Regions from separate parts of the Caballeronia sp. DA-9 genome, predicted to be linked through region 1. Evidence: predicted binding sites of a transcription regulator. Region 1 holds the regulator's gene; the other holds the start of a gene.
What was found. Region 1 encodes FliA, which starts transcription of late flagellar genes. Its sites were predicted from a motif close to CTAAAGTTTNNNNNNNNNNNGCCGNTA; they were not measured.

Region 2: ACRWA7_RS28385 (DUF4088 family protein) is a predicted target of FliA. The motif match lies at 2,774-2,800, and genes of this name have one in related genera.

What each region holds. Positions count from the first base shown of each region.
Region 1 covers NZ_CP195133.1:3,591,602-3,599,088, reverse strand. Annotated here, with positions in the region: gene fdrA (acyl-CoA synthetase FdrA) at 1-659, opposite strand, end outside; gene ACRWA7_RS32850 (DUF2877 domain-containing protein) at 787-1,674, opposite strand; gene ACRWA7_RS32845 (cysteine hydrolase family protein) at 1,704-2,372, opposite strand; gene flhF (flagellar biosynthesis protein FlhF) at 2,903-4,633, shown strand; gene ACRWA7_RS32835 (flagellar biosynthesis protein FlhG) at 4,626-5,561, shown strand; gene ACRWA7_RS32830 (RNA polymerase sigma factor FliA) at 5,593-6,324, shown strand; gene ACRWA7_RS32825 (hypothetical protein) at 6,860-7,261, opposite strand; gene ACRWA7_RS32820 (hypothetical protein) at 7,278-7,487, opposite strand, start outside.
Region 2 covers NZ_CP195133.1:2,638,982-2,646,468, forward strand. Annotated here, with positions in the region: gene ACRWA7_RS28370 (FadR/GntR family transcriptional regulator) at 168-956, shown strand; gene ACRWA7_RS28375 (aldose epimerase family protein) at 953-2,011, shown strand; gene ACRWA7_RS28380 (CreA family protein) at 2,264-2,737, shown strand; gene ACRWA7_RS28385 (DUF4088 family protein) at 2,896-3,660, shown strand; gene ACRWA7_RS28390 (ATP-dependent helicase) at 3,683-5,806, opposite strand; gene ACRWA7_RS28395 (hypothetical protein) at 5,976-6,230, opposite strand; gene ACRWA7_RS28400 (hypothetical protein) at 6,299-6,688, opposite strand; gene ACRWA7_RS28405 (RNA-binding S4 domain-containing protein) at 7,058-7,279, shown strand.

The sequences.
Region 1 (7,487 bases):
GCTTGGGAAATCCCCGCGCCCAATTGATCGATACGGCTCGTCACTTCCTGCAGCCCCGTTCCCGAGGCGGCCACCACGCCGATCGCTCCGCGCCGGACCACGTTCGCGAACCCGAGCGGCATGCCGTTGATAATGGCGGTGCCGCAATCCGGTCCCATCACCAGCAGGTTTTTATCCCGGGCGAGGGTTTTGATCGCGCGTTCGTGCTCGAGGCTGACGTTGTCGCTGAAGAGCATCACCGACATGCCCAGATGCAGCGCCTTGGTCGCCTCGGCCGCGGCGTAGTCGCCCGGCACGGAAATCAGTGCGAGATTCGAGGCGTTTTCCTGCTCCGCCGCCATTTCGAGGCTGACGAGCGGCGGCGGGCGGATGCCATCGCCGCCCGATTCCTGCGGCTTCGCGGTGAGGGCCTCTTCTGCCAGCGCGAGCGCGGCGTCGCAAGCCGCATCCCCGCCGCGCACGGCGATGACCAGATCGTTCGGACCGGCCTTCACGCCGTCGTCGAGATTGGCATCGCGTAACTGGGCGAGGTTCGTCTCGGTGCCCATGGCGACCGACGCCTGCTCGATATCCGGCAACGCGCTGATCCGGGCCGAGATTTGCATCAGGGAGACGGAGTCCTGATACATGTTTTTGAAAACTTTCGTTCTTATGCTCATTTCCAATTCCGGTGATCGTTACACCCGATGCTTCAAAAGCGGCCGAATGCGGGCCTGGCGAATCCGGCGTTGCATACGCCGAATGCCATCGAACCGATGAACAGATATTTGCTTGATCTTTATCCGATCAGCGAATTTCTTCTTGCGCTACCGTTTCGAGCGACCTGATTCCATGCAGAAAACCTCCCAGACAATCCACGCCAGAAGACGCACCAAATTCCATCACCTTATTCGCGGAAAGCGCAATATCCGCCGCCGGGCATTTTCGAATCAAAATACTGATCAAATAATCGACAGGTTCCGAATAATGTCCTTGAAGCGCAAGAGTCAGATAATGCCGGCTGATACTCGTGGTCCGGTGAAGCTGACTTTTGATTGTGGACTCCAATAATTTCAAATGCGCCGCGATGACGTCAATATGCTGCCAGGACTGCAACGCCGCGAGATAACCCAGCAGATAATCGTCGCCATCCGGCGTTAGCCCCGTTCCGAAGCCGATCAACTCGGATACGCTCCCGTTGAGCGCCGATGCATCGTCGCTTACATTCAGCCGTGGCGCGCGTCCATTCGCAGGCCAGCCCGGCAGCAACTGAAGGCTGCTTCGCACCTCGCGCTGCCGGCAGTAAGCAACCAGTTGGCTGGCAAGCGCTGGATAGACGCCGACGAAGGCGTCGAGCGAGCAGGTGTCCCACGCTTTTTCCGCCTTCGGCCGCCAGCATGGCGCGCGGCTGAGATCGGCGCGCCAGCGTGCGGCGTGCAGCACGTTTCCTTCGAGCACGACGGGTTCGCGAGGCCGGGACTGGTGGCGCCAGTCCCAACCCGGCGGCGTGACAATCCTGATGGCAGTCGGTAGGTTCTGAAAACGCGGGCTGAGCAAGGTCAGCAATTCCCCGTTTGCCGATGACAGGTTCAACGCATGCTGGAAGTGACTGTGCACCCAGAACCGCAGCGCCTCGCGCGGGCCGTGCTCGGCGAGATAGCCAATCGAGGACACTTCGAACGAGATGAGCGCCATGGCCGGATGTCCCGGAAATCAGCTTGAAGTTAGCCGCGCAGTCCGTCGATAACCGCTGTTGCGTTGCTCACCCAGCCAAAAATCGCGCCCTGCGCCTTGATCATCTCCAGCGCCGATTTCTGGAATTCGGGGAAGTAGGAACCTACGCAATCCGCCGGGATGATGCATTCATAGCCGCGATCGTTGGCTTCGCGAACGGTGGTGGTGACGCAGACTTCGGTGGTGACGCCGCACACAATAAGCGTCTTGATGCCGTGGTTTTGCAGGATGAGCTGCAAGTCGGTTTCATAGAACGCGCCCTTGCCGGGTTTGTCGATGATAGGTTCGCCGAGCGCCGGATAAAGCTCGGGAATGATGTCGTGGCCCGCTTCGCCGCGCACCAAGATGCGGCCCATGGGGCCGTCTGTGCCAATGAAACGCTTGCCGCCGCGCGTGAGTTTTGCCGGAGGACAATCGGCCAGATCCGCGCGATGGCCTTCCCGCGTATGAACGACGAGCAGCTTGGCGTCCCGGGCGGCCTTCAGCAATTTCCTGCAAGGCTCAATGGCGCTGCGTACCAGTGATACGTCATTTCCCAGCGCCTCGCCGAATCCGCCCGGCTCAACGAAATCACGCTGCATGTCGATCATGACCAATGCTGTTGTTTCTGCATTGAACGGTAATGGAAATGGCTCAGCCTGAAACAGTTTTTGTGGCATTTCAAATTTCCTTGAAGAATGTCAGGGGACGAAATGTTGAGTCAGATATCGCGATTCATGTGAATAACCGGTCGATTTATTATATGGAGGTTCTTTCCAGCGGACGACTGATATTTGATGAATTTCAAGATTATTCATTAATTGGCAAGGTTAATTCCATTCGTTTCCAAAAATTAATAAAGCCTTTATCACGAACGAATATGAATGTTATTGCGCGACGATAAATTGCTCAGCGGCATAATGGCGCGCCACGAATAAATAATCGAGATCGAACGCCGAAATCCGTATTTGGGCACTGCGGGGCGGCCTCAATCATCTGATGTTTGAGGGCTTGGTTTCCGCATCGGCGAGCCCCGCGCCGAACCCTCGAATTACCCCGCTTTCCCGGCTCTTATCAGCCAATGGCGCATTGGCCGCCCAAGCAATAATTCACTCACTGGATAACGGCGCGTCGCTTGAGCGTAAGACAAGTCAACCGCGACCGTTCAACCGCAATAAAACAGCGTGGGCGCAAGCTCAACGGGGGTCAAATGAACATCCGCAAATTCATCGGTGCTTCAAGTCGGGATGCGTTCCGGCTCGTGCGCGAGGCATTGGGTCCTGATGCGGTGGTCCTGTCGAATCGGGTGACGGAAGACGGCAGCATCGAGATCGTGGCCGTGGCCGATGGCGACCTGGCAAAGATCTCCCCGAAAGCCGCGGCGCAGCAACGCGAACTGAAACTCAAGGCGTCGCCGGCCGGCCCGAGCGCGGCGCCCGCGGCTTCCCAAAACACTCCCAATCACAACCCGTACGCCAGCGGAGACGTCTTTTCATCCGTGTTCGGCGCAAATCCCGAACCGCTCGAAGACCTCGAACCTGAAGCTCAGGCCGATCCGTTGCCGTTATCGCGCCGCCCGCGCGCAACGCCGGAAGAATCCTCCCGCACGATGGCCGAATCGAATCCCTGGTTGATCGAACACGCGCGCCGCGTGGCGCAGTCAGTCACCGAAGGCATGCCGCAGCGTTCGCTGAGTGCATCGGCGGCGATTGCAAAGGGACTTGGCAGCCCCGTTACCGTCACGCCGCAGCAGACCGACGCGCCGGACGCGCCCGAATGGACGCGCGAAGCGGCTCAACTCGCCGCTCGCCGCGCCGAGCAGAAGCTCGCGCAGGCACAGGCCGCCGCGTCGCCGGTCCAGTCGCCAGCCGCCAGCATGACGCAGGAAGGGGCGTTCGCAGGACTGCCGGCATCGGCGGCGGCGGCCGTTACGGAAGCCATTCGCGTGCGCATGGAGCAGGTCGTCAACGACACCGTCATGCACGAACTGTCGTCCATGCGCGGCATGATGGAAGAGCACTTCGCCGGCTTGCTGTGGGGCGACCGCCAGCGCCGCAGTCCGAACCACGCAGCGCTGACCAAGCGCCTGTTCGCCGCCGGATTCTCGGCGCAGCTCGTGCGCATGCTGATCGACAACATGCCGGAGATCGAACACGCGGAAAGCTCGATGCAATGGGTTCAGCAAGTCCTCGAGAACAATCTGCCCGTAATGGACAGCGAAGAGTCGATGATGAGCCGCGGCGGCGTCTTCGCGCTGATGGGCCCGACAGGCGTCGGCAAGACGACGACTACCGCCAAGCTCGCCGCGCGCTGCGTGATGCGCTTCGGCGCAAGCAAGGTCGCGCTGCTGACGACCGACAGCTACCGGATCGGCGCGCACGAGCAACTGCGCATTTTCGGCAAGATTCTGGGGGTATCGGTGCATGCGGTGAAGGACGCGGCCGACCTGCAACTCGCGCTTTCCGAACTGCGCAACAAGCACATCGTGCTGATCGATACCATTGGCATGAGCCAGCGCGACCGCACGGTGTCCGATCACATCTCCATGCTTTGTGGCGCCGGGCACCCGGTGCAGCGCCTGCTGCTGCTCAACGCCACCAGCCACGGCGACACGCTCAACGAAGTCGTGCAGGCCTACCAAAGCACGCCGGACCAGCCGCCGCTCGCGGGCTGCATCCTGACCAAGCTCGACGAAGCCACGAACCTGGGCGGCGTTATCGACACCGTGATCCGATACAAACTGCCCGTGCATTACGTATCGACGGGACAGAAGGTTCCGGAAAACCTGTACGTCGCGACCAAGCGATTTCTGATTAAAAGCGCGTTCTGCATTCCCCGCGACGGCTCGCCATTCGTGCCGCAAGACGACGACGTGCCGCCGCTCCTGTCCGCGCTTTCGGCGCGCGCTTCCACCGAACTGCATGAGGTTCACTTTGGATAAGTTCGCGTCCGATCAGGCTGAAGGCTTGCGGCGTCTCCTGACGCGCAACCGCTCGCGAGTGGTCACGGTGTGCGGCGCACCGGCGGGCGGAATGGGCGGAACCGGCAATACGTCAACGGTCGTCAATCTCGCGGCCGCGCTTGCGGCGCAGGGCAAGGACGTGCTGGTTATCGATGAACGGCAGAACGCGTTGTCGGCGAGCCGCCTCGCGAAGGTGCCGTCCACGGGCGCGCTGGGCGCGGTGTTGTCCGGCAAGCGCTTCCTGCAGGACGCGGTGACGCGCACGCCGTTCGGCTTCTCGATGATCGCCGCGCCTCGCGACGAACGCATCAGCCACGACGCCGCCCATTGCCGCGTCTTGCTCGATGGTCCCGCTGATATCGTTCTCATCGATACACAGCCGGATCGCAGCGGCGCGCTGTCCACGCTTGCTGCGCAGGCGCACGACTTCGTGATCGTGACCCGCGTCGCGCCGGCCGCGATCACCGAGGCGTATGCCTGCATCAAGCGCCTGCATTACGCGCACGCCATTTCGCGCTTCCGGATCGTGGTGAATCACGTGAAGAACGCCGCCGATGCGCAAATCGCCTTCGACAACCTCGCCGGCGTCGCAAGCCGCTATCTCGCCGTGAAGTTGATGCCCGCCGGCTGCGTGGCTGAAGACGCGCGCGTGGCGAAGGCGCATGAACTGTCGCGCTGCGCCGTGGAAGCTTTCCCGACCACCGCCGCCGCTCGCGACTATCGTCATATCGCGGCCGATTTGCAGTATTGGCCGATGCCAGAAAGTTCGCACTTCGAATGGCCGGCGCAAGCCGCTTCCATGGAAACGCCGCGCAACATCGAGCGTTCGATCAACCCCGGGGCTGGTTTGCGCCGCACCGAATCGCCGTTGGCGGAGCTTGCGATGCGCAGCCCGGCGTCGGTGTGACGAAGCAAAAGAAGGAACAAAGGTGAACGCGATGTATAACGCCCAGGGAAAACTGTCACAAGCCGAGGTCCTGACCCGCTACGCGCCGCTCGTGCGCCGTCTGGGTCTGCAACTGGTCGCAAAAATGCCGGCCAGCGTGGATCTCGACGATCTGATTCAGGCCGGCATGATCGGTTTGCTAGACGCCGCGAGCCGCTATAAGGAAGATCAGGGCGCGCAGTTCGAGACCTACGCCAGCCAGCGGATTCGCGGCGCGATGCTCGACGAATTGCGGGCGAACGACTGGCTGCCGCGCAGCATGCGCAAGACGTCGCGCGAAGTGGAGTCGGCGGTGCACAAGGTCGAGCAGAACCTTGGCCGTTCGGCGAGCGAGCAGGAAGTCGCCGAGCATCTCAACATGCCGCTCGGCGAATACCAGACCATGCTGCAGGATCTGCACGGCAGCCAACTGATCTATTACGAAGACTTCGACCGGTCATCGGACGACGAACCGTTTCTCGACCGTTATTGTGTCGATAAAGCCGATCCGCTGTCTGCGTTGCTGGATGGCAGCTTGCGCTCGGCGCTGGTGGAAGCCATCGATAAATTGCCGGAACGCGAAAAGCTGCTGATGAGCCTTTATTACGAAAAGGGGTTGAACCTGCGCGAGATCGGCGCCGTGATGGAAGTCAGCGAATCGCGCGTGTGCCAATTGCATAGCCAGGCGGTTGCGAGGTTGCGGGCCAAGTTGCGGGAACAGGCCTGGTCGGGGGTTGAGGCTTGAGGGATTGGGTTTGCGGTTGGCGAAGTTTCGGGGCGCCGGCTTTTGCGCTTCGACTTCGCTTGGCGTTGGTTCCGGTCCAGTACATCGGGATTAACGATGCCGTCAGCAAGCGCGACATTGAAAGCAGCGCCGTTGCGCTCTCGACCTTCTGTGCGTCTGAGCTTTAAGCTGTTCTTGGTGCGCCCGGCTGGGATCGAACCAGCAACCCCTGCCTTCGGAGGGAGGTAAAATGATCCAAAAGCCTTAAATATCAAATACTTAGAAATTGGCTTTTGCACCAAATTTGCCGCGCTGCGTCCCTCAAAAGTCCCTCGCAACCTTCGGAAAGTTGCCCGAAGCGGAATTGCTCCGGCAGATAATTCTACCTTTTCCGGCCATACGGCAGTACTCGTTTCGGTTTGCTCGTGCAAGAAAGGTCGCCCTCGTGCGGTGGACCGTTATGCGCTCGTTCGGACACAACGAGAGCCATACGAGACGCGCGGCTGGACCGCTATCCCGTTAGCCTCGCCGAGCAATGTGTACCGGACAGGCGTTTTCAGGCGTCTAGCAGTGCGCCGATCCCCTCCACTAAAAACGTCTCTGCCGCGCGGCTTCCGACTTCGGACCAAAAGCCTACCCGCGAGGCGCACGCCTGCGGCTCGAATTCGTTCTCGCGCATAAATGCATCAAACAAATCGCGCAGCAGCGGCACCGCATCCGAACCTTCGCCAACATGGTTAACAATCAGGGCATTCGTGCGCAGCGCAAATTCACTACCGTTCCCCATCACAATGGATATATTGGCGAACACTTTATCGACAAATTTCCTGCGGCTTACCGGATCGCCAGACGCGAGAAATGTCGAAAACTCGCGGCGAAACTCGCAGCCTTCCATCGCACCGAGTAGCCGCATGTTCGCACTGCGTTCAACTCCATATGTATTCGTGAATTTGAGCATATTAGGTAATCTCGATTTATTGGGACTGTTGAGACTTTGCTTTCTTCATAGCGGCTTCGTCCGCAAACGCGCGATTTAATAAACTGGTGAAATGCACATCGTACATTTGCACCGCATCGTCCAGGGCGTAATATTCTTGCAACTCTCGCAGCGTGGCCTTTCCGCTATCGATTAAGGTGGAGATAATCGGATTGACGCCGCGAATGGGAAGGCTCTTTCCCCCAGC
Region 2 (7,487 bases), 950 kb from region 1:
TTTGCTTCGTTTCTTTTTCGCCGTTGGAAAAAGAAATGAAGTCCCGCCACGGACAGTGGCTAACAGTGCTAAAAAAATCAGCTAAAGCAGACCGCGCTCAGGCGCAAATAGCAGCAACCCTGCATCAACCCCGACCGCCCCGAACAACTGCCCAAACGAAACTCCAAGTGCGAACGCCCCTCCCTTTCCAACCTGTCCAGTCCTACACCCGCGTGCGAATCGCCGATGTAGTGGCCGACCAGGTCCGCGCCCTGATCACAAGCGGCGCGCTGCTTCCGGGTCAGCGCCTGCCCGCCGAACGCGACCTTGCGGAACAACTCAACGTCTCGCGGCCGTCGTTGCGCGAGGCGTTGATCCGGCTGGAATCGGATGGTTTCATCCGCGCCGTTGCCCGCGGCGGTTTCGAAGTCTCGGACGTCACCGCGCCCCTCGTGTCCGCGCCGCTCGCCGCGCTGCTGAGCCAACACCCACGAGCCAGCGCCGACGTGCTCGAACTGCGCCACGGACTTGAATCGCTCGCCACAGCCTACGCGGCCGAACGCGCCACCGATACCGATCTTGCGCGCATCGCCGCAGCATTCCAGGCGCTGAAAACGGCGGCCATCGAGCCAAAGCGCACGCGCATTGCCGAGCACGACGCCGCGTTCCATCTGGCAATCGCCGACGCCACCCACAACCTCGCGCTCGCCCACGTCATGCACGGGCTGCACGAACTGGTGCGTGAATCCATGCTCACCTCGCATCGGCTGGTCGATTACGACGATCAGGTCGAAGCGGATCTGCTCGCGCAACATCAGGCCATTTTCGACGCCATCATCGCCCGCGATTCGCAACGCGCCCGCGACGCTGCGGGCGCGCATCTGGACTATGTGCGCACGCTGTATCGTGACAGGCCGCTCAAGCCCGAAGCGCCTCGCCAATCCGCAAAAAACCATAACCCGGAGACCACGCAATGAACATATCGAGCGCCCATTGGGGCGACCTTCCGGACGGCACGTCCGTCGAACTCCACACACTCAGCCACGACAACGGCTTGCGGGTCTCGGTCACGAATCTGGGCGCGGCGCTCGTCTCGTGGTTCGCGCCGGATCGTGACGGCCGTCTCGCCGATATCCTTCTCGGCCACGACACACCCGCCGCCTACACCCAAGGTCCGGCCCACATGGGCGCAACCGTTGGACGCTGGGCGAACCGCATTGCGGGCGCGCGCTTTTCAATTGATGGGCACGAGTACCCGCTCGAAGCAAACCAGCCGCCGAACTCGCTGCACGGCGGATCGACGGGCTTTAGCTACAAGCTCTGGCAAGCGAAGCGCACGGACGAATCGCTCGTGTTCAGGCTGGAATCGCCCGATGGCGATAACGGTTTTCCCGGTGCGCTCACGGTCCAGGTCACGTACACGTTCAGCGCGGCGGGCGAGTTGACGATCGCCTACGACGCCTTCACCGACGCGCCCACGCCGCTCAACCTCACGAATCACGCGTATTTCAACTTGTCGGGCGTACCGTCGAGCATTGCGGATCACGAAATCGAAATCGCAGCGGACCAGTTTTTCGCCATCGATGAAAACACGATTCCGACCACACTCGAAGAGCTCGCCGATACCCCGTTCGATTTCCGCAAGCCGGCTGCTGTTGGAGCGCGAATCGATATGCAGGATAACGAGCAGGTGAGGCTGGCAAATGGCGGTATCGATCATTGTTATGTGCTGCGTTCAATCGGCGCGGTGACCGAGTTGCCCGAATTGCAGCGCGCAGCAAGCGTCTACCATCCGGCAAGCGGGCGCGAACTGACTGTATCGACAACTGAACGCGGACTCGTCTTTTACACGAGCAATCATCTGGAAGGCGAACCGGGCAAGCAAGGCGTGATCTACAGGAAGCATGGCGCGTTGTGCCTGGAAGCCGGCGGATTTCCCAACCAGATCAACATGGAAAGCGCTGAAGACGTCATCCTGCGTCCGAACGAGCGCTACAGACAGGTCACGCAATACACCACGAGCATCCGATAGGAGCCCGCCTACAACCATATAGGACAGGCGCGGCTATCAGCGCAGCGGCCTCTCACGGATACTGAATCCATCAAATCAGATATCTAACGGAGGAAGACATGCCTTATCTACTTGGTTGGCTGCTCGGTGTTCCGGTGATCGTGCTGGTGATCCTGTATCTGATCTTCCACTGAGCACGCATTTCAAACGGATGGAGCGAGGGCGTCGTTACAATACGACGCCTTTTTTGTTTTTCCACCCCGAAGGATTCCGATGAAACGCGCTCTCCCCCTACTTGCGTCGCTCGCGGCGCTCTTCGTCATGTCCGGTTTGCATGCCGAGGAAATCGCCAGCGTGAACACGAACTTCCGGTTCACAGGTTCGGACCGCGTCACGGTCGAGGCGTACGACGACCCGGGCGTTGCCGGCGTCACCTGCTATGTCTCGCGGGCGCGAACGGGCGGCGTCAAGGGGACGCTGGGCATTGCCGAAGATCCATCTGAAGCGTCAATCGCCTGCCGTCAGGTCGGCCCGATCAAGATCGACGCGCCGCTCAAGCAGAAAGCCGATGTGTTCTCGGAGCGCATGTCGTTTATCTTCAAGACTTTGCATGTGGTGCGTGTCGTCGATGCCAAGCGCAATACGCTGGTCTATCTGACGTATAGCGACCGGATTGCCACCGGCAGCGCGAAGAACAGCGTGACCGCCGTGCCCATGCCGGCCGGCACGACCATCCCGGTCAAGTAGCGTGATTGCGGCGACTGGACGGTTTCCTCCAGCACCCTAAAGTTTCCCGCCCCGCCGCCGATATAAAGACGAATGGCCATCGCTCTAATGGCGATGCCAACTGTCTTTCCGCGCCCGTTCAACAGTCGATGCGCGGGACGCGCGAACCGGGACACACCATGGGTCAGATCACCCTTTCATTCAAAGACGAAACGCTCGCCGCGCTGCGCCGCGATTTCGATACGTTCATCCGCCTGTCGCTCAAGTTCGATCCGCAATTCGTCACGCCGTCGTTCGAGGATTTCTTGCGCGCAAAACTGCTCGACAACCCCACGCCGCTCACCGAGCAAGCAGTCCAGCGGATGTTGCAGAACGGCCAGTACGCATGGGCCAAGCGTGCGCTCGACAAGGAGTTTCCGGACGTAGTGGACATGATGATGCGTCAGGCCGCGGAACACGGTTTCGGCTTCGCGGTGCGCTCGGACTGGTCGGCCGACGATCTGCTGAAGGCCGCGCGCACGTGGGCGACCTTGATCGTGACGGAGGCAAAAGGCGATCCGGCGCAAATCGATTCGCTTGCCGGGCAGATCAAGTCGGCGGCAACGGATATCCAGGATCTCGAGCAGAAGATGCAGACGCCCGCGTGGCGTCTTGCCGATTCATTGCGTCAGCGCGTGTATGAAACGAGGATTGCAACCGAGCACAGCGTGGGTTCGACGGCGCGCGAAAAGCTTGGAGAATTGCGCTGTTTGTTGAGGCTTGGGATGTTTCATGGTTCGATATCCAAGCAGGAAGCGCAGCAAGTACTGGAGCAATTGCGATCGCTCAAGCCGGAAATCTTCGTTGAAGAGCCGTATGACGGCTTTACACGCTTTGGCAATTGGCTTCGCGCCATCTTCACGCCGGAACGCAAGGCGCCGAAGCCATCGCGGGCAGAGCACTGAGCCGCGCGGTGCCGGCTTCCTTCTATTCCCACATCTTCTTCAGCCGCGCGGCAATGTCCAGCTTCGCCTTCGCCGCTGCCGCCAATCCCGCGGCGGTCGGCGCAGCAGGCTCCGGCACGTGCGGCCACGCGCGCGCTTCGAATTGCGGCATCAGATGCGCGGGAATGAAACGCGTACGCGCCGCCCACACGTGACGGTCGCCCATGGCGGTCTGGTTGTGCACGTAGAACCGCTGCGGCGTGACAATGTGCAGATCCTCTTTTGCCCGCGTCATGGCGACGTATAACAGCCGCCGTTCTTCATCGATTTCCTCGTCGCTGCCCGTGCCCATGTCCGACGGAATGCAGCCGTCCACGCCGTTGAGCACAAACACGTTCTTCCATTCCTGACCCTTCGCGGAATGGATGGTGGAGAGAATCAGATAGTCTTCATCGATAAGCGGCACACCCGATTCGTCGCTCGTGGCATCGGGCGGATCGAGTGTGAGTTCCGTGAGGAAACGCTCGCGCGTGGGATACGTCGATGCAATGCTTTCCATCTGCAGCACGTCGCCATGACGGATTGCCGCGTCTTCGTGATTGCGCTCCAGATGCGGTTCATACCAGCGCCGGATCATCTCGAATTCGGCCGGCCAGCCGCTTTCCCGCGCGCAGACCTTTGCCATCAACCCGGCGAAGACCGGCCAGTCCTCACTCGCGCGTGGTGGCGGCGCGAATGCCGCCAACGCGGCTGACGTATCGCCGCGCTCCGCCACCTGATCCAGTACGCGTCCAGCGATGGCCGGTCCGATACCCGGCAGCAACTGCACCACGCGAAATCCCGCAACACGGTCCCGCGGGTTCTCGGCCCAGCGCAATACGGCCAACATATCTTTTACATGGACGGAATCGAGGAACTTCAACCCGCCGAACTTCACGAACGGAATGTTGCGCCGCGTGAGCTCGATTTCGAGCGCCGCGCTGTGATGGGCGGCACGGAACAGCACGGCTTGCTGCTTGAGCGTCATGCCGCCTTCCCGCGCTTCGAGCACCTGCTCGACCACATAGCGCGCCTGATCGGCTTCGTCGGCGACGGAAACAAGGCGCGGCCGTTGCGCCGACGCCTTGTCCGTCCAGAGGTTTTTTGTGTATCGCTCGGTGGCGAGCCCGATCACCGCATTCGATGCCGCCAGGATCGGCTGCGTGGAGCGGTAGTTACGCTCGAGCGTCACGCATTTGGCGGGCGGATCGAAGTGATTCGGAAAATCGAGGATGTTGCGCACCGTCGCGCCGCGAAACGAGTAGATGGACTGCGCGTCGTCGCCGACGACGGTCAGGCCGCGGCCGTCGGGTTTCATTGAAAGCAGGATGGACGCCTGGAGCTTGTTGGTGTCCTGGTATTCGTCGACGAGAACATGGTCGAAACGGCTCGACAAATCCGCCGCCACCGATGGCTCCGCCGCCAGATGCGACCAGTAGAGCAGCAGGTCGTCGTAGTCGAGCACGCTTTGCTGCTGCTTCGCGTGGACATAAGCGGCGAAAAGACGCCGCAGGTCGTCCTCCCATTCGCGACACCACGGAAACGCCTGGTCGAGCACGGTCGGGAGCGGCGCACCCGTATTGACCACGCGCGAGTAGATGGCAAAGCACGTGGACTTGGCCGGAAAGCGCTTTTCCTTCGCCGATAAACCCAGTTCGTGCCGCACGAGGTTCATCAGATCGGCGGAATCCTCACGGTCGTTGATGGTGAATGACGGCGACAGTCCGACCAGATCCGCGTAGTCGCGCAACAAACGCGCGCCCACGCTGTGAAACGTGCCCGACCAAGTGAGCCCCTGTGCCAACCCGCTGCGATTTCCAAGCGCATGTGTGGCAATGCGCGTCACCCGGCGCGTCATTTCGCTGGCCGCGCGCCGCGAAAAAGTCAGCAGCAGGATTCGGCGCGGATCGGCGCCCTTTACCAGCAAGTGCGCCACACGATGCGCAAGCGTGTTCGTCTTGCCCGATCCCGCACCCGCGATCACGAGCAACGCGCCAGCCGGATTCTTGACATCGGTTCCGTATTCCACGGCTTCGCGCTGGGCCTCGTTGAGCTTGGCGAGATAAAGCGCCGTATCCGGAACGGCGGATTCTACTTTCGGCGATGGTTCGACAGCAGGGACGGGAATGGGCGAAAGCACGGCGCGTCATCACAAAAACGGGTGACGCACACTGTATATCCATACAACCTGCTCACGCAAGCGCTTGATTGTGGAACGCTTTTGGCCCTTAAAAACAATGGCCCGCCGAGCTTGCGCTCGACGGGCCATGCCAATGCCTAAAACATCCAGGCAAAGATCAATCCGCTTTCTTTGCGCTCTTCAGCTTCGCATCAGCCGCGGCTTCGTTCGCCTCGGATTGCGATTCGGTCTTCTTCTTGTCGGCCTTGGCTTGCGCGACATTCGCATCCTTGTCGGCGTCAGCCTGCTTCTTTGCTGCCTTCTTTTCGGCGTGCGTGGGCTCGGTGGTGGTTTGCGCTATCGATGCGGTCGCAGCGGTCGCAAACGCGCCAGCAAGCAAGGTAGCCAATAAACGATGTGTGGTCCGCGTCATCATGTTCTCCTTCTATTTTTTATAAACGCGGCGCAATGAATCTGGCCGCGTTCATCGATACATTGCGCTTAGTGCTGCAGGTTCGTGTCCTGCGGGCCATTCGGTTCGGCGGACTTGAGTTCGTCATTGGCCGTTTGCTTGTCGGCTTTCTTGTTGATCTTGGCGTTGCGCACTTGCTCCTTGTACTGCTCCTTGGCTTCCTTGCTGGTTGCCTTCATTTCCTGCTTGGACGCCTTCTTCGATGCCTTGTACTCGGCATTGGCCTGAGCGTTCGCATTGCGCTTCTGAACGAGCGGATCCGTAGGCGCCGGAGCCGTGAGATTTTGCGGCGCGGGCGTCACCTGGGCGGGTGTCTGGCCACCAGCATCGGCGGCGGACGGCTGTGCGGTCTGCGCGAACGCGGAACCTGCAAGAGCGACAAAAGCAGTACCGAGCAGCATCTTCTTGACTTGCAACATATTCAATTCCTCTCTGACGATTGTTGTTACCGGGACAGTGGCAACGCAGGCGGCGTAAATCGTGTCCTGAGACCGCCCTGGATACCTTTCTGGTAGTCGCATTGCAACCGCCCGTTCTGTTCACAACTGACTACGTAATACGATTGACCCTATGCCAGCCGCCGGGTTCGATGAAATCCGTCACTGTTACCGAAGGTTTCATTTGCTGACATATTGTCAAGCAGGCAACGGCCGGATTTACCGGGACAGTGCTGCAGTCGCACATGGCGTGCCCGGTTCTGAAATGCTGAATGGAATTACGGTCTTCCGCTGGTTTATGATGTGCGCCCCGCCCGGTCTCAACCCGGGTCTCACCTGCGAAGAACTTCCATGCCACGCCTAGAATTCACGCTCACGGGCGATTACGTCGAACTGCACAATCTGCTCAAGATCATGGGTCTCGCCGACAGCGGCGGCTCCGCGAAGATGCGCGTAGCCGCTGGCGAGGTGAAGGTCGACGGCAAGATCGAGTTGCGCAAAACGTGCAAGATCCGCGCGGGCCAAACGGTTTTTATCGACGACACCACGATCAAAATTCGCAAGCCGGCATGATCGCGGCGCCCGGTGCAGCCCGCGCATGACGGCGGCAAAGTTTTACATCGGCATGGGTTGGAAGGCGGGGTTGGAGGCGCGATAATCAGCACTGCGCAACGGCTCGTTCAAGCAGCATCCAGGCGTGGCCCGGCCGCCGTTCAAGCACGTTTTCCCATGTCGATTTAGAATTAATCAAGGCCGCATCATTGAATGCATGCGGCTGATT